Linked DNA regions of Accumulibacter sp.. The protein of the gene in region 1 interacts with the protein of each later gene in a pairwise test. Links are inferred from orthologs where the notes say so. Each region holds a gene or a part of one and is shown in the gene's direction. Other genes may lie near its edges.

Region 1 (9,588 bases):
GGCGTCGACGCTGGTCGATGGCGTGCGCATGGCGACGGCCGCCAGACCCGATGTCGTCCTGCTCGACCTCTCGCTGCCCGATTCGGCTGGGATCGCGACGGTGCAGATGATGCGCTCGGTGGTGCCCGACGTACCGATCATCGTCCTCACCGGGGCCGACGACCATCAGTTGGCGGCGGCGGCTCTGGAGGCCGGCGCGCAGGATTACCTGGTCAAGGGACAGTTCGAACATGACGGGCTTGGGCGTGCGATCCGGCATGCCGTCGTGCGCCAGAAGCTCGAGTCACGCCTGCGCCTGTTCGAGGCGGCGCTGAACTCCGCCGCCAACGGCATCGTCATCACCGATGTCGATGCGACGGTGGTGTGGGCCAACCCGGCGTTCACCCGGATGACCGGCATCAGCCTGGCAGACGCCGTGGGAACCAGGCCGAGCGAAATGCTCAACGCCGGCCAGCAGGACCAAGAGTTCTATCAGCGCATGTGGGAGACGATTCTCGACGGACGGGTCTGGAGCGGCGAGCTCGTCAACCGGCGCAAGGACGGCAGCCTCTATGACGAAGCGCTGACGATCTCGCCGGTGACCGACATCAACGGCCGCATCCAGCACTTCGTCGCCATCAAGCAGGACATCTCTGAGCGCAAGGCAAGCGAGGAGCGCGTCCAGCACCTCGCCCACCATGATCAGCTCACCGATCTGCCGAATCGCGCGCTGCTCAGCGATCGCCTGGCGCAGGCGCTGGCGCAGGTGCGCCGGGACCGGGCGACGCTTGCCCTGATGTTCCTCGATCTCGACCAGTTCAAGCCGGTCAATGACACGCTCGGGCACGACGTCGGCGACCTGTTGCTGCAGGAGGTGGCCCTGCGCCTGAAATCCTGTGTGCCGCGCGAAACGGATACCGTGGCGCGTCTCGGTGGCGACGAGTTCGTGATCCTGCTGGCGCAGCTCGAACGGGCGATGGATGCCGTTCTGGTCGCCAACAAGGTACTGGCGGCACTCAGGCGGCCCTTCCTGATCGGTCCGCACGCGATCGCCATCTCGGTCAGCATCGGCATCACCGTCTACCCGCAGCACGGCGAGGACGTCGGCCAGTTGCTGAAGAATGCCGATACGGCGATGTATTACGCGAAGAAGGCCGGGCGCAACTGCTACCGGTTCTTCCGGGTAGTGACCGAAGCTGCGGGAGCCTGACGCGTGGCAGTCAGCAAATCGGCGAGCCGTGCAGAAGAGAACCGCTCGCCCGCGCCGGCGACCGCCCCTGTCGGTGGTGACGATGATCAGCCGCTGTACTGGGCGCCGTCGATCGCCTTCCTGAAATATACGGGCTGGGCGATCCTGCTCACGGCCTGCGGAGTGCTTGCAACCATTCTGCTGCTGATTCCGGAGCAGCCTCTGCGCTCGCTCGGACCGGCTGCCTTGATCGTCGTCGCGGCTGCGACGCTGCGCTTTCTCGCGGTCGGGAACCTGCGCGCTTCCCTCGCCGTCCTCGTCTGGGGCACCTGGCTTGCTGTCGTCGGCATCACCCTGTCCTATGGCGGCTTGCGTGGCTCGCTGGTGATCCTCTATCCGCTTCTGATCATCACCGGTGGCTGGCTTCTAGGAGGGTGGGCAGCGCTCGCTCTGGCCACCTTGACCGGCGTGTTGGTCAGTGCCTTGCTGCTGGCTGAGCTGCTGCACTGGTTGCCACCTCAGCCACCGACGCCGGCAATGATGCTTGCCCTGATCCAGCTGGCGGCGATCGTCGTCGCGCTGCTGCTGATCCGCTTCCTCCGCCGCGCGTACCAGAGGCGGATCGCCGACGTGCGGCGCCTCGGCCAGGATCTCGAGCAACGCAGCGCCGAACTGCTGGCGAACGCCGCCGAACTGCGTCGGGCACAGCGGGTGGCGCATGTCGGCAGCTGGATCTACGACTTGTCGAGCGGCACGATTCGCCTGTCGGCAGAGGCCTGTCGCATCTTTGGCGTGCCGGAGGGCTCGACCGGTAGCTTGGCCGGGTTCATGAAGCTGGTACATCCGGATGATCGTGGCAGCCTGCAGCAGTACACCGAGGCGGCACTTCGTGGGGAGCCCTTCGACAGCGAGTTGCGCATCATCACCGACGGCGGCGTGCGCTGGGTGGCGCAGCGGGCGGAAGTAGAGTTTGGCGCGGATGGCCGGGCGGTGCGCAGCCTCGGGACGACCCAGGACATCACCGAGAGGAAGGAGCTGGAAGCATCGCTGCGTGAGCAGAAGGAGTTCTTTCAGCTGATTTCGGAGAGCATCGGCGAGCACATCGCCGTCCTCGACCTGCAGGGGCGCCGGCTCTACAACAGTCCTTCGTACCGGCAGTTCTTTGGTGACACCAGCGAACTTCCCGGCACCGACTCCTTTGCCGACATCCATCCCGACGACAGGGAGCGGGTGCAGGAGGTCTTTCGCCAGACGGTGCGCAGCGGTGCCGGGCAGGCGATCGAGTACCGGCTGCTGCGGCGGGATGGCGGCGTCAGGCACATGCACTCCGTCGGCCGGGTGATCCGGGATCAGCAGGGGCAGCCACGACGCATCGTCGTCGTGTCACATGACATCACCGATCGTCGCCAGGCCGAGCAGTGGGAGCGGATCGCCGCTACCGCATTCGAGTCGGAGCAGGGGATGTTCATCACCGACGCCGACGGGATCATCCTGCGCGTCAACCAGGCCTTCACCACCATCACCGGCTACAGTGCCGCCGAAGCAGTCGGGCAGACGCCCAGACTCCTGCGTTCGGGCCGTCACGACGCGCTCTTCTACGCGGCCATGCGCGAGAGTCTGGCGCGTACCGGCGCCTGGCAGGGCGAGATCTGGAACCGGCGCAAGAATGACGAGATCTATCCCGAGTGGCTGACGATTTCGGCGGTTAACGACAGCCACGGCCGGGTCACCCATTACGTCTCGATGCTCACCGACATCACACTGCGCAAGGCGACGCAGGAGGAGATCAAGCAACTCGCCTTCTACGATGCGCTGACCAGCCTGCCGAACCGGCGCCTGTTGCATGACCGCCTGCGCATCGCCATGGCGGCAAGCGCGCGTCGGAATCGACAGGGCGCCCTGCTGTTCATCGACCTCGACAACTTCAAGACGCTCAACGACACGCTCGGCCACCAAAAGGGGGACCTCCTGCTGCAGCAGGTTGCCCGCCGGCTGAGCGACTGTGTGCGGGAACGCGATACCGTTGCCCGTCTGGGGGGCGACGAGTTCGTGGTCATGCTAGAGGACCTCGGAGCGCGGAAGGAGGATGCGGCAAGCCAGTGCCGGATCGTTGGCGAAAAGATCCTCGCCGTTCTCAACCGGCCGTACGATCTCGGCGAGCACGAGTACCACAACACGCCGAGTGTCGGCGTGACGCTCTTCGACGGACAACAGGATGACATCGACGAACTGATGAAGAGGGCCGATCTGGCGATGTACGAGGCCAAGGCGATGGGACGCAACACCCTGCGCTTCTTCGATCCCCGGATGCAGGCGGTGGTCAGCGCACGCGCTGCACTCGAGCGGGATCTGCGGCAGGCGCTGCAGGCGGGCGAGTTCTTCCTCTGTTATCAGCCGCAGGTCGGCCTGGATGGCCGGCTGCTCGGCGCCGAGGCGCTGCTGCGCTGGCAACACGCGCAGCGCGGCCTGGTCTCGCCGGGCGAGTTCATCCCCATCGCCGAAGAAACCGGGTTGATCCTTCCTCTGGGCCAGTGGGTCCTGCAGACCGCCTGTGCTCAGATCGCAGTCTGGTCGGCAAGGGCAGGCCTGTCGCAATTTTCGCTTTCGGTCAACGTCAGCGCACGCCAGTTGCGGCAGCCGAACTTCGTCGACCAGGTGCTGGCCGCTCTCGACGCGGCTGGTGCCAGTCCCCGCAACCTCAAGTTGGAACTCACCGAGAGCATGCTGCTCGACAACGTGCAGGACATCATCGCCAAGATGGCTGCGTTGAAGGCGCGCGGAGTCGGCTTCTCGCTCGACGACTTCGGCACCGGCTACTCGTCGCTGTCGTACCTCAAGCGGTTGCCGCTCGACCAGTTGAAGATCGACCAGTCATTCGTCCGCGATCTGCTCAGCGACGCCAATGACGAGGCGATCGCACGCACGGTCGTCGCGCTGGCGCACAGCCTCGGCCTGGAGGTGATCGCCGAGGGTGTCGAGACGGTCGCCCAGCGCGACGTCCTGGCGGGGCACGGCTGTCACGCCTATCAAGGCTATCTGTTCAGCCGGCCGTTGCCGCTGGCCGACTTCGAGGCCTTCCTCGAGCGCCACTGATCCGGTACCCTGCTGCGGGCGTCGCTGACGGTTGGCGGCCGACTGGCTCGGGCGTGTGGTTTTCAGGTCGAACCTGGCGGGTTGTCCCCGGCCTGGTCGCTCTCGTCGCTCTCGTCGCGCAGCGTCCGATTGAGGCTTTCGAGATCCTTTCGGTTCTGCCGCAGAAAGAAAACCAGGCCCCACAGCAGTCCGGCAGCGACACTGATGCCGAGGGCGACGGCACCCCAGTCGATGGTTTCCAGGTCCATGCGCATTGCCTCGCGGGTGGTTGAGTGGCAGTCATGCTACCCGTGACCGTGCCGCAAAGGAAGTGCTGAAAGCCCAGGCCGGCGGCGCCGCGTCATCGATTGTCTCGCCCGCGCTGGCATGCGGCGAGAAAATCAATTATTCTCGAACCTCAACAACGCAAACCCCATCAGGATGGAGCTTCAAGGATGACAAACAAAGGGCAACTCCTACAAGACCCGTTTCTCAACACGCTGCGGCGCGAGCGCGTACCGGTTTCGATTTACCTCGTAAACGGCATCAAATTGCAGGGACAGATCGATTCCTTCGATCAGTATGTCGTCCTGCTCAAGAACTCGGTCACCCAGATGGTGTACAAGCACGCCATCTCGACGGTCGTGCCGTCGCGGCCGATCACCCTGCAGCACGAGACCGACGAGGGGTGAGCGGTCTGTCGTCGTGCTGGCACGCAGCCATCCGGCTGCGCGTCGCCGTGCGCGTGCGACCGGACGGGGAATGCCTGGCAGTGCCCGCCTGTTGACGTCGGCGCACCACAATGGCGGGAGCTGAACGCCGGTCCGGCGTCGAGCGCGCGATCATCGTTCAGCTCGACTTCGGCGGCGATGATCTCGCCGAGCAGATCGAAGAAGTCTGTCTGCTGGCGAGGTCGGCAGGTGCCGAAGTGTGCGCGGTCGTGCAGGGTCGCCGACATGCTCCCGATGCGGCGACCTATGCCGGCAAGGGCAAGGTCGAGGCGATCGCAGCCGAGCTGGCGGCGCATGCGGCCGAACTGGTGATCTTCAACCATGAACTGAGTGCTGCCCAGGAGCGCAACCTGGAGCGGGCGTTGCAGTGCCGCGTCATCGACCGGACCAGCCTCATTCTCGACATCTTCGCGCAGCGGGCGAAGAGTTCCGAGGGCAAGCTGCAAGTCGAACTGGCGCAGCTCGAGCATCTGGCAACCCGTCTGGTGCGTGGCTGGACCCACCTCGAGCGGCAGACGGGCGGCATCGGCCTGCGCGGCCCGGGTGAGACGCAGCTCGAGACCGACCGCCGCCTGCTCGGCATCCGCGTGCGCACGCTCAAGGGACGCCTGGCCCGCCTCGAGCGCCAACGCGGGGTGCAGCGCAAGGCGCGGGCACGCGGCGAACTGCTGAATGTCTCGCTCGTCGGCTATACCAACGCCGGCAAGTCGACCCTGTTCAATGCGTTGACGCATGCCGGCGTCTATGCCGCAGACCAGTTGTTCGCCACGCTCGACACGACGACACGCAAGCTCTGGTTGCCTGAGGCAGGGCACATCGTTCTTTCGGATACCGTCGGTTTCATCCGCAAGCTGCCGCATTCGCTGGTTGCGGCCTTCCATGCGACACTCGAGGCAACGGCGGAGGCGGACCTGTTGTTGCACGTCGTCGACTCGGCGAGTCCGGCGCGCGACGACCAGGTGGCGGACGTCAACCAGGTGCTGGTCGAGATCGGGGCGGCTGGCGTGCCGCAACTGATGGTGCTCAACAAGCTTGATCTCACCGGCCTGCCGCCTTCGGTCGAGCGGGACGAGTATGGTAGAATCCGGCGCGTTCGCGTCAGCGCCATCGGCGGTCAGGGGCTGCCCCTGCTGCGCGCAGCGCTGGCCGAGATCGCTCTGTTGAAGACGGGCGGGACCAGCCGGGGCGCTTCTGGTGCGGCGGTCCTGCAGGCTGTGGATAAGCATCTTGATTCGGATGGTTCCCCATGATTTCTAGCCTTGGCGTGTTGATGTCGCTGAATGACCCGCAGTGGGGCAACCGCGGCGGTGATGATGGCGGCGGCCGTCGCCCCAACCAAGGGCCACCGGACCTCGAGCAGTTGTGGCGCGACCTCAATCGCCGCCTGTCGGGGATATTCGACGGCAAGCGCGGCGGTGGTGGCGATCGCGGCGGTGATCGGGGTGGCGATCGGCCGCCGGTACAATTCAACCCGCGTTTTCTCGGTGGTGGCATCGGTCTGCTGCTGGCGCTCGTCGTCGTCGTCTGGCTGGCGAGTGGTTTCTACATCGTGGACGCCTCGCAGCGCGGGCTGGTGCTGCAGTTCGGTCGCTACAAGGAGAGTACCGACCCCGGCCTGCGTTGGCGGCTGCCGTATCCGATCCAGTCGCATGAACTGGTCAACGTTTCCGGCGTGCGCACGGTCGAGATCGGCTACCGTGGCAGTGAGAAGAACAAGGTGCTCAAGGAAGCACTGATGCTCACCGACGACGAGAACATCATCAACATCCAGTTTGCGGTTCAGTGGTTCCTCAACGATCCGGTCGACTACGTCTTCAACAATCGCAATCCCGACGACTCCGTCATGCAGGTGGCGGAAACGGCCATCCGCGAGATCGTCGGCAAGAACCGGATGGATTTCGTGCTCTACGAGGGGCGCGAGCAGATTGCCGCGGTGGCGGCGAAGCTGATGCAGGAGATCCTCGATCGTTACCAGACCGGCATCCTGATTTCCAAGGTGACGATGCAGAACGCACAGCCGCCGGAACAGGTGCAAGCGGCGTTCGACGATGCGGTCAAGGCGTCGCAGGACCGCGAGCGGCAGAAGAACGAGGGCCAGGCCTACGCCAACGACGTGATTCCGAAGGCTCGCGGCACGGCAGCGAGGCTGCTCGAGGAAGCGGAGGGTTACCAGAAGCGCGTCACCCTCAGCGCCGAGGGTGATGCCAGCCGCTTCCGGCAGATCGTCAGCGAGTATGCCAAGGCACCGGAGGTGACACGCAGCCGGATGTATCTCGAAACCATGCAGCAGGTCTATTCGAACACCAGCAAGGTGTTGGTGGATGCCAAGGGGCAGGGCAATCTGCTCTACCTGCCGCTCGACAAACTGATGCAGGCGGCCGGAGCAGTGGCGGCGGCGCCTGCCGGCGGCGCTCCGGAAGCGCCGCAGCCATCGCGGCCGTCGCCTGCGGTGTCCAACGAAGTGCCGCCGCAGGTCGTCGAGAAGGGCGATACGCGTTCGCGCGAGACGCTGCGTCAGCGTGATCGGGAGGCCCGCTGATGAAAGGCGGAATGAACTTCATCGTCGGCACGTTCGTTGCGGTCCTCGTCCTGCTCGGTGCGACCATCTTCACGGTCGACCAGCGGCAAAGCGCGATCGTCTTCCAGCTCGGCGAGATTCGCGAAGTGATCGAGGAGCCCGGACTGTACTTCAAGTGGCCACTGATCCAGAACGTGCGCTACTTCGACCGTCGCATCCTGACGCTCGACAATCCCGAGCCGGAGCGTTTCATCACTTCGGAAAAGAAGAACGTCCTGGTCGACTCCTTCACGAAGTGGCGCATCGTCGATCCCAAGCTCTACTACATCTCGGTGGCCGGCGACGAGGGGCGTGCCAAGACGCGCTTGTCACAGACCGTCAATGCCGGCCTGCGCGAGGAGTTCGGCAAGCGGACCGTGCATGATGTCGTTTCGGGTGAGCGCAACAAGATCATGGAGCAGATGCGCGAGAAGGCCGACCTCGACGCACGCAAGATCGGCGTCCAGATCGTCGACGTGCGCGTCAAGCGGGTCGAACTGCCGAGCGACGTCAGCGATTCGGTCTACCGCCGGATGGACGCCGAGCGCAAGCGGGTGGCCAACGAACTGCGTTCACAGGGCTTTGCCGAAGCGGAGAAGATTCGTGCCGACGCCGACAAGCAGCGCGAGGTGATCGTTGCCGAAGCCTATCGCGATGCGCAGAAGATGAAGGGTGAGGGCGATGCCCGAGCGACCGCGATCTACGCCCAGGCCTTCGAGAACCATCCCGACTTCTACGCTTTCTATCGCAGTCTCGAAGCCTACCGCAACAGCTTCAAGGGCAAGAACGACGTGATCGTCGTCGAGCCGAATTCGGATTTCTTCAAGTACATGAAGAGCATGGGCCGCGGCGGCGACAAAGCCGGCAAATGATCGACAACCTGCTGCTGGCGCTGGCCCTGATGCTGGTGGTCGAGGGACTGCTACCCTTCGTCGCCCCATCCACCTGGCGCGAGACCTTCCGTCGCCTCATCCGCTTCAGCGATGGGCAGATCCGTTTCGTCGGGCTGACCTCGATGCTCGTCGGGCTGGTGCTGTTGATGATCTTCCGATGAACTGGCTGCTGCCCGAGCACATCGCCGACGCCCTGCCGGCCGAGGCCGCGCGCATCGAGACCATGCGCCGCCGGCTGCTCGACCTGTTTCGCGTGCATGGCTACGAACTGGTCCTGCCGCCGTTGCTCGAGCATCTCGAGTCGCTGCTCACCGGCTCCGGCCAGGATCTGCGGTTGCGCACCTTCAAGCTCGTCGATCAGCTCTCCGGCCGCACCCTCGGCGTGCGGGCCGACATGACGCCGCAGGTGGCGCGGATCGACGCCCATCTGCTCAACCGGCAGGGTGTCACCCGCCTGTGCTATTGCGACAGCGTGCTGCACACGCTGCCCGCGGCGCTCGGTGCCAGCCGCGAGCCGATACAGCTCGGGGCCGAGCTCTACGGTCACGCCGGCGTCGCTGCCGACCGTGAGGTCATTCGGCTGATGGCCGCCACGCTGGCCGCGGCCGAGGTCAGCGCGGCGCGCATCGACCTTGGCCATGTCGCCGTCTTTCGCGCCCTGGCCGCAGCCGCCTGTGTCGACGGCGAACTCGAAGCGACCCTGCTGCTGTTGCTGCAGGGCAAGGATCTGCCCGGTCTGGCCGACACCTGCCGCCGTCTCGACGAGCCCTGGCGCAGCGCACTGCTCGTGCTGCCGGAACTCTACGGCGACGTCGACATCCTGGCTCGCGCGAGGCGGGAACTGCCCCCCTTGCCGGGGATCGTCGCCGCGTTGGCGACGCTGCAGGAATTGCAGGTCTCGCTCCCCGATCTGCCACTTTCCTTCGATCTCGCCGACCTGCGAGGGTACCACTATCACAATGGTGTCGTCTTCGCCGCCTATTGCCCGGGCTACTCGACGGCGATCGCCCGTGGCGGCCGTTACGACGGCGTCGGCAGTGTCTTTGGCCGAGCGCGGCCGGCGACCGGTTTCTCGCTCGACCTGCGCGAGCTGGCCCGGCTGCGGGCAAGCTCGCCTCAGCCGGGCGCGATCCTCGCCCCGTGCGCGGCGGCAGGCAGCACCCTGGC
Region 2 (9,807 bases), 2.4 Mb from region 1 along the record:
CAGGTGGTCGCGAAGCGCCAGCAGGGGCGGGGTCAGGTCATCGCGGTCGATATCCTGCCGATGGAGCCGCTGCCCGGAGTCGTCTTCCTGCCGGGCGATTTTCGCGAAACGGAGGTTCTCGACCGCCTGCGGGGACTGTTGAAACAGGAGCGAGCGGGACTTGTACTCTGCGACATGTCGCCCAATATCTCGGGTATCAGCCTGTGTGATCAGGCACAGGGCATGCACCTGTCGGAACTGGCTCTCGATTTCGCGAGCCAATGGCTGCAACCGGAGGGCTGTCTGCTGGTCAAAGTGTTCCAGGGTCTGGGCTTCGACGATTTTTTCGTCCGCATGCGGCAGACCTTCAGGCGGGTGTGCCTGCGCAAGCCGGATGCCTCGCGGGATCGCAGTCGGGAGGTGTATCTTCTCGGCCGGGGCCTGCAAGCCTGACGGGAGCTTGGCGGCGTAATGCTTGATCGTCCGGCTGGGAATCGGTTTAGAATGCAATTCCGCATCCACGGCGGGGCGTCTCGGGAACGGCTGTGCGGGCAGGATGAAGAGGTGACGTATTGAATAACATGTTCAAGAATCTGGCAGTCTGGCTGGTGATCGGTCTCGTCCTGATGACCGTCTTCAACCAGTTCAACAATCGCCAGGTGGCCCAGCAGTCGATGGAGTACTCCCAGTTCATCGAGGAGGTGGGCAAGGGAAACATCGCCAAGGTGGTCATCGAGGGGCGCGTGCTCAAGGCAACGACGACCGATGGGCGCAAGTTGACGAGCTATGCGCCGCCGGATCTCTGGATGGTCTCCGATCTGCTGAAGCATGGCGTCAAGATCGAGGCCAAGCCGGAGGAAGAGCAGTCCTTCCTGATGAGCATTTTCGTCAGCTGGTTCCCGATGCTGCTGCTGATCGGCGTCTGGATCTTCTTCATGCGCCAGATGCAGGGCGGTGGTCGTGGCGGGGCCTTCTCGTTCGGCAAGAGCAAGGCGCGCCTGCTCGATGAGTCGTCCAACACCATCACCTTTGCCGACGTCGCCGGTTGCGACGAGGCGAAGGAGGAGGTGTCGGAACTCGTCGATTTCCTGCGCGACCCGTCCAAGTTCCAGAAGCTTGGTGGGCGCATCCCGAAGGGCGTCCTGCTCGTCGGCAACCCGGGCACCGGCAAGACGTTGCTGGCGAAGGCGATTGCCGGCGAAGCCAAGGTTCCCTTCTTCTCGATTTCCGGCTCGGATTTCGTCGAGATGTTCGTCGGCGTGGGCGCGGCGCGCGTTCGCGACATGTTCGAGAATGCGAAGAAGCATGCGCCCTGCATCATCTTCATCGATGAGCTCGATGCCGTCGGTCGCCAGCGTGGTGCAGGCCTCGGTGGTGGCAACGACGAGCGCGAGCAGACGCTGAACCAGATGCTCGTCGAGATGGACGGTTTCGAAGGCAGTGTCGGGGTGATCGTCATTGCTGCGACCAACCGACCGGACGTTCTGGACCCCGCTCTGATGCGACCGGGTCGCTTCGATCGCCAAGTGGTCGTTCCGCTGCCTGACATCCGGGGTCGCGAACAGATCCTGGTGGTGCACATGCGCAAGGTGCCGCTGTCGCCGGATGTCAAGGCGGACATCATCGCCCGTGGAACCCCAGGTTTTTCTGGTGCCGACCTTGCCAATCTGGTCAATGAGGCGGCGCTTTTCGCCGCGCGCGGCAACAAGCGTCTGGTGGACATGGAGGACTTCGAGAAGGCCAAGGACAAGATCATGATGGGCGCGGAGCGGCGCAGCATGGTGATGAACGAGGACGAGCGGCGCAACACGGCCTACCATGAGGCGGGGCACGCCGTGGTCGCCAAACTCATGCCGAAGTCGGACCCGGTACACAAGGTGACGATCATTCCGCGTGGGCGTGCCCTCGGGTTGACGATGCAGTTGCCGGAGGAGGATCGCTACGCCTACGACCGCATCTATCTGATGAGTCGGATCGCCGTTCTCTTTGGCGGTCGGATTGCCGAAGAGCTGTTCATGAACCAGATGACGACCGGCGCCTCGAACGATTTCGAGCGCGCGACGCAGATGGCACGCGACATGGTCACCCGCTACGGCATGTCGGATGCACTGGGGCCGATGGTGTATGGCGAGAATGAAGGCGAGGTTTTCCTCGGACGATCGGTGACAACGCACAAGAACATGTCGGAAGCGACGATGGAAAAGGTCGATCGCGAGATCCGCCGCATCATCGACGAGCAGTACGCCCTCGCTCGCCGCCTGCTCGAGGAGCACCGCGACAAGGTCGAGGCGATGGCGTCGGCGTTGCTCGAACTTGAGACGATCGACGCCGATCAGATCAATGACGTCATGCAGGGCAAGCCGCCGCGTCCGCCAAAGCAGACACAGTTGCCGCCGGCCAACAAGAGCGACCACAATGCGCCGGATGCAGCGCCGAGCGCGCCACCGGCACCCGCCTGAACCGAGAGCGCTCTCGTTCTCGTTCGGCTGATCAGCCAGGCTGCTGCATGCTGCGTTGCGGATCCTTTCGACTCGCCGTCGATCGCCCATTGCTCATGGGCATCGTGAACCTGACGGCCGATTCCTTCTCGGGAGATGGGCTTGCCGGCGACACTGCAGCGGCGGTGGCGCAGGCCCAGCGGCAGATCGACGCCGGCGCCGATCTGCTCGATCTCGGTGCCGAATCCTCCCGTCCCGGAGCGCTACCGGTGACGGCAGAGGACGAACTGCATCGGCTCCTGCCGGTACTTGCGGGACTCGCCGGCTGTGGCGTACCCATCTCGGTCGATACCTACAAGCCGGAGGTGATGCGGGCGGCACTGCGGCACGGCGCGTCGATGATCAATGACATCCATGGCTTGTGCATGCCGGGAGCCATGGAGGCGGTAGCAGAGAGCGACTGCGCGGTCTGCCTGATGCACATGCAGGGGCAACCGCTGACCATGCAGCGGCAGCCCTCGTACCGCGATGTCGTCGCCGAGGTGCGGGAGTTCCTGCGGTGCCGGGTACGGGCGGCGAGGGAGGCCGGGATCAGCGACGATCGTCTCCTGCTCGACCCGGGCTTCTGCTTCGGCAAGACCCTGCAGCACAACCTCGACCTGCTGCGCGCTCTCGAGCAACTGGCCAGCGACGGTCTGCCTGTGCTGGCCGGCCTCTCGCGCAAGTCGATGCTTGGCGCCATCACCGGGCGCCCGCTCGGCGAGCGCCTTGCGGCCAGCATCGCCGCCGCGGTGGTGGCTGTCGAGCGTGGGGCGCGTGTCCTGAGGGTGCACGATGTGGCCGAAACGCGCGATGCGCTGGCGGTCTGGCAGGCGGCGCGCGGCACCGATGCGCCGAGGTCGGCGGCGGCAGCTTGACGCGCATCACTCCGGCAGTCCCTGTGGGTTGCCCGGGCGACCTCGGGTCGCAAGCGGCTGTAGTCCGGGACGGCAGCCGCGGGACGTGCATCGCCATGGGCGGCAGCGCCACCTGCAGTCTATGTGCGCTATTTGGCGATCCGCCTGGCCGGCCTGTGGGTAGAATGTCATTTGCGTGACGGGTGCCACTCGGCGCCTGTGCTCAAGGGGAGAGAAAGTCGTGACGAGAAAGTATTTTGGCACCGATGGCGTCCGCGGGCGCGTCGGCGAGGCACCGATCACGCCCGAGTTCGTCATGCGCCTGGGACATGCGGCCGGACGGGTCCTGGCCGCACGCGACAGTACGCGCAGCCATGCCAAGCCGGGCGACCGGCCAGCGGTACTGATTGGCAAAGACACCCGGATCTCGGGCTACATGCTGGAGGCGGCTCTCGAAGCCGGGTTTTCCGCCGCCGGGGTCGATGTCTGTCTGGTCGGGCCGATGCCGACGCCGGCGATTGCCTACCTCACTCGCGCCCTGCGCCTGCAGGCGGGCATCGTCATTTCCGCGTCGCACAACCCGTACTACGACAACGGGATCAAGTTCTTCGCGGCGAACGGAAGCAAGCTGCCCGATGATCTGGAACTCGAGATCGAGGCGGCCCTCGACGAACCGCTGACCTGTGTTCCCTCCGCCGGTCTCGGGCGGGCGCGTCGGATCGGCGACGCCGACGGGCGCTACATCGAGTTCTGCAAGGGCACCTTCCCATTCGAGATGGACCTGCGCGGACTGAAGATCGTCGTCGATTGCGCCAACGGTGCTGCCTATCATCTCGCGCCGCATGTCTTCCATGAGCTGGGGGCAGAAGTCAGCAGCATCGGTACCGAACCGAATGGCCTGAACATCAATCAGGATGTAGGCGCGACCGCTCCTGGAGCTCTGTCGAGGGCGGTCTTGGCGCAGGCGGCCGACATCGGCATTGCCCTCGATGGTGACGCGGACCGCTTGATCATGGTCGATTCGCTGGGCCAGGTCTACGATGGCGACCAGCTGCTGTTTGCCGTCGTGCGCAGCCGATTGCGGCAAGGAGCGGTTGCCGGAGTCGTCGGCACGCTGATGACCAATCTGGCTCTGGAACATGCATTCGGCGAACTCAAGGTTCCGTTTGCCCGCGCGGCCGTCGGCGACCGCTACGTCATGGACCTGCTGCGGCAGAAGGGCTGGCTTTATGGTGGCGAGAACTCGGGACACATCCTGTGTCTTGATCGGCACACGACCGGCGATGGCATCGTCTCTGCACTGCAGGTGTTGTGCGCGCTACGCGAGGAGGGCGGCGATCTGCAGCAGTTGCTGGGCTGTCTGCGGCTGTATCCGCAGAAGCTGATCAACGTCGCGTTGAGCAAGGGATTCCCCTGGCAGGAGCACCCGCTGATCGCGGCCACCCGCACCACGGTGGAGCGCGAGTTGCAGGGGCACGGACGGGTCCTGCTGCGCGCCTCCGGAACCGAGCCTCTGTTGCGAGTGATGGTCGAAGGGCAGGATCCGTTGCTGGTCAACAGCGCTGCCGAGACGCTCGCTGCGGCCGTGCGCGAAGCGGTCTCGTCGTAGCCTGCTGTCGGGGGCGAGAGCCCCGACGAGCACGGTTGGCGATGCCGCGGCGGCGCAGCCATCGTGCGCGCAGCCTCGCCAGTGACTCTCAGTAAAGCAGGAAGTCCTGCCGCATCTGCAGCCACGCGTCCTCGTCAGCGCGGCTGAGGGAATCAAGGTCGTCGGGCGTGGCCGTCGGGTCATCGACCCACTGTCGCAGCGCGGGCGAGCCGTTGATCAGGTCGATCGCCAGCCGATCCGTTTCGTACTCGTAGGGAAAGTCCCGCCATAGCGGGTAGTCCGGCTGCAATCGCCGCAGCACCTTGAAGGCGAGGCTCTGCAAGCGCCAGGGACGGAAACCGTGGTGCCGGTAGGCGCTGTCGTCGACGTGGATCTGGACACCGTGGCACAGCTGCCCGGCGTGTTTGTGGAAGGTCGGCTCGAACCAGCACTCGCGCAGCCGGCAGCCTTGCAGCCAGGCGGGTGCCAGCGAATGCATGCCGGCGATCAGCCGGCGAGCGTCGAGATCCGGTGCGCCAAACAGCTCCAGCGGGCGGGTCGTGCCGCGACCCTCGGAAAGCGAGCTGCCCTCGAGCATCACCGTGCCGGCATAACAGCGCGCCATCGCCAGACTGGCGGCATTGGGGCTCGGGTTGATCCAGCTGCGCTGGCCAGTCGGCCATCCGTAGCCAGGTGCCGCGTCGGGCGCCCAGCCCTGCATCCGGATGACCGTGCAGTCCAGTTCGAGTTCGAACCGGCGGATGAACCAGCAGGCGAGTTCGCCCATCGTCAGGCCATGGCGCATCGGCAGCGGTCCGGCGCCGACGAAGCTCTCCCACCCAGGGCGCAGCAGCAATCCTTCAACCGGCCGCCCGACGGGGTTCGGGCGGTCCAGGATCCACACTTCCTTGCCATGCGAGGCGGCCGCCTCGAGAACGTACAGCAGGGTGGTGATGAAGGTGTAGATGCGGCAGCCCACATCCTGCAGGTCGACCAGCAGGAGGTCGAAGCTCGACATCATTTGCGATGTTGGACGTCGGACCGTGCCGTACAGGCTGAAGACCGGGATTCCGTGCTGCGGATCGAAGAACTCGGCCGACTCGACCATGTTGTCCTGCTTGTCGCCGCGCAATCCGTGCTGCGGTCCGAAGGCGGCCGTCAGCCGCACATCGTCCAGCGCTGCGAGCGCGTCGAGCGCATGCGTCATGTCGGCGCTGACCGATGCCGGGTGGGCGAGCAGCGCCAGCCGGCGGCCGCGCAGGGGTTGCCGCAGGTCGCTGTCGCCGAGCAAACGGTCGAGGCCGGAGAGGAACGCGGGCATCAGGAATCCCTTCGGGCGGATCGGCTTGCCGGGGCGAGTTCGAGGCGGAAGCCGTCGCGATGATGAAAATCGGGCAGATCAGCCGGATGGTGCAGTGCCCAGTAACTGTGGCTGCCGTCGACGACATCGGCCGCCTCGATGACCGCGGCGAGGCCGATCTGCAGGGTCGCCGCGGCGGCATTCGCCGGCAAGGCAGCAGCGGCGATCAACACCTCGACTTCGAGGCGGCCGGCAGACAGCCTGGCGGTCAGCCGCGGTGCCGGTAGCGGTATGGCCACGGCTATCGGTTGGCGGTAGCCGGCGAACGCGTAGCTCGCCCACTCGCCGGACGGCGAGAAGTTGAACTCCTGATACGCAGTCTCGCCCGCGATGCCGGTGAAGGCCTCGAAGCAGCTGTGTTCCCAGAGGCCATCGGCACGCCGGGGAGCCGTTGGTGGCGGGATTCGCAGGCGCACCATGTCACCGCGCAGCCGATAGGCCAGCACCAGGTCGCCGCTGGCGGTGCGTTCTGCCCGGGCTTCGACCGATCGCACCACGGGCGCCGGCGTCGCCGGGTGGCAGAGCAGGGTCAGCGGGAATTCGTTGATCGGCATCGGAGATCCTGTGACGGATCGGCAGGAGCCAGGATTCTACTCTCTGTGCGGGCTGTCGCGACGGGGTGCGCGCACGCTCGCTGACCATCGTGACCGAAGCCGCCACCTTCCGCCGTGGGCTGCCGACGGATCATCTGCTGCCGGTCACACTTCTCCTTTTGCCGGGGTGCCACAGAACATGATGAAGGCCTGATCTATGATCTGTCGCTCGAGCGCCCGGACGATGAACACCAGCCTGCTCTGCCGGTCGTCGTCCGGCCATTCGGGCAGTGATGCTGCCGGATAGCGCATGTGCTGCACACACTGCACGACGCGTGGCCCGACCTCGTCGGCGACAGCGACGAGGCCCTTGACGCGCAGGATGCGGTCACCACAGGTGGCGAGCAGGACATCGATCGCTTCACTGAAGTCCGGCCAAGCGAAGGGCTCGGCGAAGCGCAGGACGAAGGAATGAACCAGTGCGTCATGGCGATTGACGTCATGGACGTGCAGATCCTGCCGCCAGGCGTCGTGTTCCGCCTTGACCTTCTCCTCGGCCAGCCAGCGCCGGACGTCGGCTGTCTTGCCAGCGGGGTCGTAGAGCCCGCAGCCGAGTACCTGCCCGGCATCAATGTGGCCGTGCGCGACCTCGATCTGCGGTGCGCCGGGGTTCGCCCGGCGCAGTCGTCGCGCCAGGGTGGCGAGCTCAGCCGGCTCGGCCAGGTCACACTTGGTCAACAACAGGCGATCGGCCATCGCCACTTGCCGCACGGCCTCGAAATGGCGTCCCAGCTGGCGGTTCGCATGGGTCGCGTCGACTGCCGTCACGACGCCATCGATGCGAAAGCGCTCGGCGATGAAGAAATCCTCGAGCAGCGTGTACAGTACCGGCGCCGGATCGGCCAACCCGGTGGTTTCGATCAGGACGCGGGAGAAGGTAGGGATCTCGCGCCGCAGGCGGCGCATGAACAGGTCGCGCAGGCTGCGTGCAAGCTCGCCGCGGACGCTGCAGCAGAGGCAGCCGGAAGCGAGAACGAGGACGTTGTCGTCCACCTTGTCGACCAGGTGATGGTCGATCGCGACCTCGCCGAATTCATTGATCAGCACCGCCGCATCGGCCATCGCCGGTTGCCGCAGGAGATGGTTGAGCAACGTGGTCTTGCCGGCACCGAGGAAGCCAGCCAGGATGGTCACCGGAATCGCCCGTTCGGGCGACGGCACTGCGCTCACTGCGGGCTGCCCGCGCACTGCGCGCAGCGTCCGCGCAGATCGAGTTCGATGCGTGACAGCAAGAACCCCTCCGGCAGCATCGGGGGTGGCGGCGGTGCGGCGTCGAGGCAGAACACACGCCCGCACCCGTCGCAGCGGAAATGGGTATGGGCCGAATGCTCGCTGCCGCTGGCGGCGGAAAAGCGGAAGGTCCGTCGCGTGTCCGCGTTCCGGTGCGCCAGCCCGGTCGCGACCAGCCAGTCGAGCACGCGGTAGAGCGTGACGCGATCGAGCGCCAGATCGCCGAGGGACTCTTCGATCTCATGGTGGCTGAGTGCGGTCGGTGCCGATCGCAGCAGGCGGAGGACGCGAACGCGGGCCGGCGTGGCGCGGGCGCCGGCGCGGCGAATCAGACGGGCTGCACGCTCGGCCTCGCTTTCGCTCGGCTGTTCGCCACTGCGGATGATGGCAGGCTTCATGATCGGGAATTAGAACATGGCTGCCGGGCAGCTGCAACTCTGTTGCAGCTGCCCGGCAGCCATGCGTGATCTGGCGTAAGGTGTGGTCCCGTCTGGCGACCAATGGGGGCAGCCCGGCAGCGGGCTTGGCCGCAGAGAGGTCAGGACAGTGGCCCGTGCTGTGGCGCCTGCCGTCCCTTTCTCCAGCGGCAACGGGCGGGGAACTGCCGCCGCGGCGTCGTTGCCGAAGAAGCATCGTCGGTGCGCGCGCGATGAGCTTTGTCTGCGATCACGCACGGCCCGGGGTACATCTGGCGCGACACTCTCCGATGCCGGTTCCAGTCGTCGGCGCCGTCTGCTTTATCGTCCTGTTGGAGCGCATCATGAATCGTTGTCAGACACTGAAATGGTTGAACCACATCTCGACCTGCATCGTCCCGGAGGCGACGGCTGGTCCCGCGGCGACTCGTGACCACGGTCGGCTCGAAAAATCGCAAGCCGAGTGGGCGACCCTGCTGCCGCTGCCCGCCTATCGTGTCCTCTTCGAAGAGGACACCGAACGCGCCGGAAGCAGTCCATTGAACCACGAGAAGGGCGACGGCACCTTCGTTTGTGCTGCCTGCTGCCTGCCGCTCTTCGACAGCGCAGCGAAATACGACAGCGGCACCGGCTGGCCCAGCTTCTGGCAGCCGTTGCCCGGCGCGATTGCCACGCGGACCGACTTCAAACTGATCTACCCGCGCACCGAGTATCACTGCAGCCGCTGCGGTGGGCATCAGGGGCACGTCTTCAAGGATGGTCCGCAGCCAACCGGCAAGCGCTACTGCAACAATGGCGTGGCGCTTCGCTTCGTGCCGCGCGGCGAGCAACTGCCGGAACTGCGCACATGAGCCGGGCCGTCGTCGGTGTGCTGCTGCTCCTCATTGCGGGTCCGCTTGCCGCGGCCGATGGGGCCGCCGCCAAGCCGGGCGAGGTGCGCACAGCGATCTTTGCCGGTGGATGCTTCTGGTGCAGCGAGGCGGACTTCGAAAAGCTGCCGGGAGTCATCGCGGTGGAGTCGGGCTATACCGCCGGGCGTACGGCCAGCCCCACCTATGAGCAGGTCAGCGCGGGCGGCACGGGCCATACCGAGGCGGTGCGCGTCACTTATGACGCGCGGCGGATCAGCTACGTCCAGCTCCTGGACCACTTCTGGCGCCACATCGATCCGACCGTCAGGAACCGCCAGTTCTGCGACGTCGGTTCGCAGTATCGCAGCGGCATCTACTGGCAGAACGAAGTCGAGCGCAAGGCTGCCGAGAGCAGCCGGGATGCCCTGTTGGCCAGCGGCAAGGTGCCGCGGATCG

What was found.
Region 2: the proteins of hflC (region 1) and ftsH interact in binary tests that used the Escherichia coli proteins (3 or more experiments, as listed by UniProt). The link is inferred for Accumulibacter sp. from one-to-one orthologs.

Annotation. Positions count from the first base shown.
Region 1 is NZ_JAZKUG010000001.1:2,914,723-2,924,310, forward strand. What follows is about bases 6,686-9,460. They hold hflC (protease modulator HflC), read left to right. Parts: upstream 6,686-7,521; coding sequence 7,522-8,400; downstream 8,401-9,460. Other genes in these bases: hflK (FtsH protease activity modulator HflK), read left to right, coding at 6,686-7,510; V5B60_RS13040 (DUF2065 domain-containing protein), read left to right, coding at 8,397-8,582; V5B60_RS13045 (ATP phosphoribosyltransferase regulatory subunit), read left to right, coding at 8,579-9,460. Also shown: V5B60_RS13005 (diguanylate cyclase domain-containing protein), read left to right, coding at 1-1,189; V5B60_RS13010 (sensor domain-containing protein), read left to right, coding at 1,193-4,261; V5B60_RS13015 (hypothetical protein), read right to left, coding at 4,324-4,509; RNA chaperone Hfq, read left to right, coding at 4,696-4,932; GTPase HflX, read left to right, coding at 5,043-6,221; more of hflK, read left to right, coding at 6,242-6,685; more of V5B60_RS13045, read left to right, coding at 9,461-9,588.
Region 2 is NZ_JAZKUG010000001.1:492,079-501,885, reverse strand. Bases 1-2,994 are described here. They hold ftsH (ATP-dependent zinc metalloprotease FtsH), read left to right. Parts: upstream 1-551; coding sequence 552-2,438; downstream 2,439-2,994. Other genes in these bases: folP (dihydropteroate synthase), read left to right, coding at 2,534-2,994; V5B60_RS02295 (RlmE family RNA methyltransferase), read left to right, coding at 1-432. Also shown: more of folP, read left to right, coding at 2,995-3,334; glmM (phosphoglucosamine mutase), read left to right, coding at 3,555-4,922; V5B60_RS02275 (exo-beta-N-acetylmuramidase NamZ family protein), read right to left, coding at 5,011-6,222; V5B60_RS02270 (DOMON-like domain-containing protein), read right to left, coding at 6,222-6,815; V5B60_RS02265 (CobW family GTP-binding protein), read right to left, coding at 6,960-8,024; V5B60_RS02260 (Fur family transcriptional regulator), read right to left, coding at 8,021-8,482; peptide-methionine (R)-S-oxide reductase MsrB, read left to right, coding at 8,845-9,351; peptide-methionine (S)-S-oxide reductase MsrA, read left to right, coding at 9,348-9,807. UniProt on the Escherichia coli protein: Acts as a processive, ATP-dependent zinc metallopeptidase for both cytoplasmic and membrane proteins. Plays a role in the quality control of integral membrane proteins.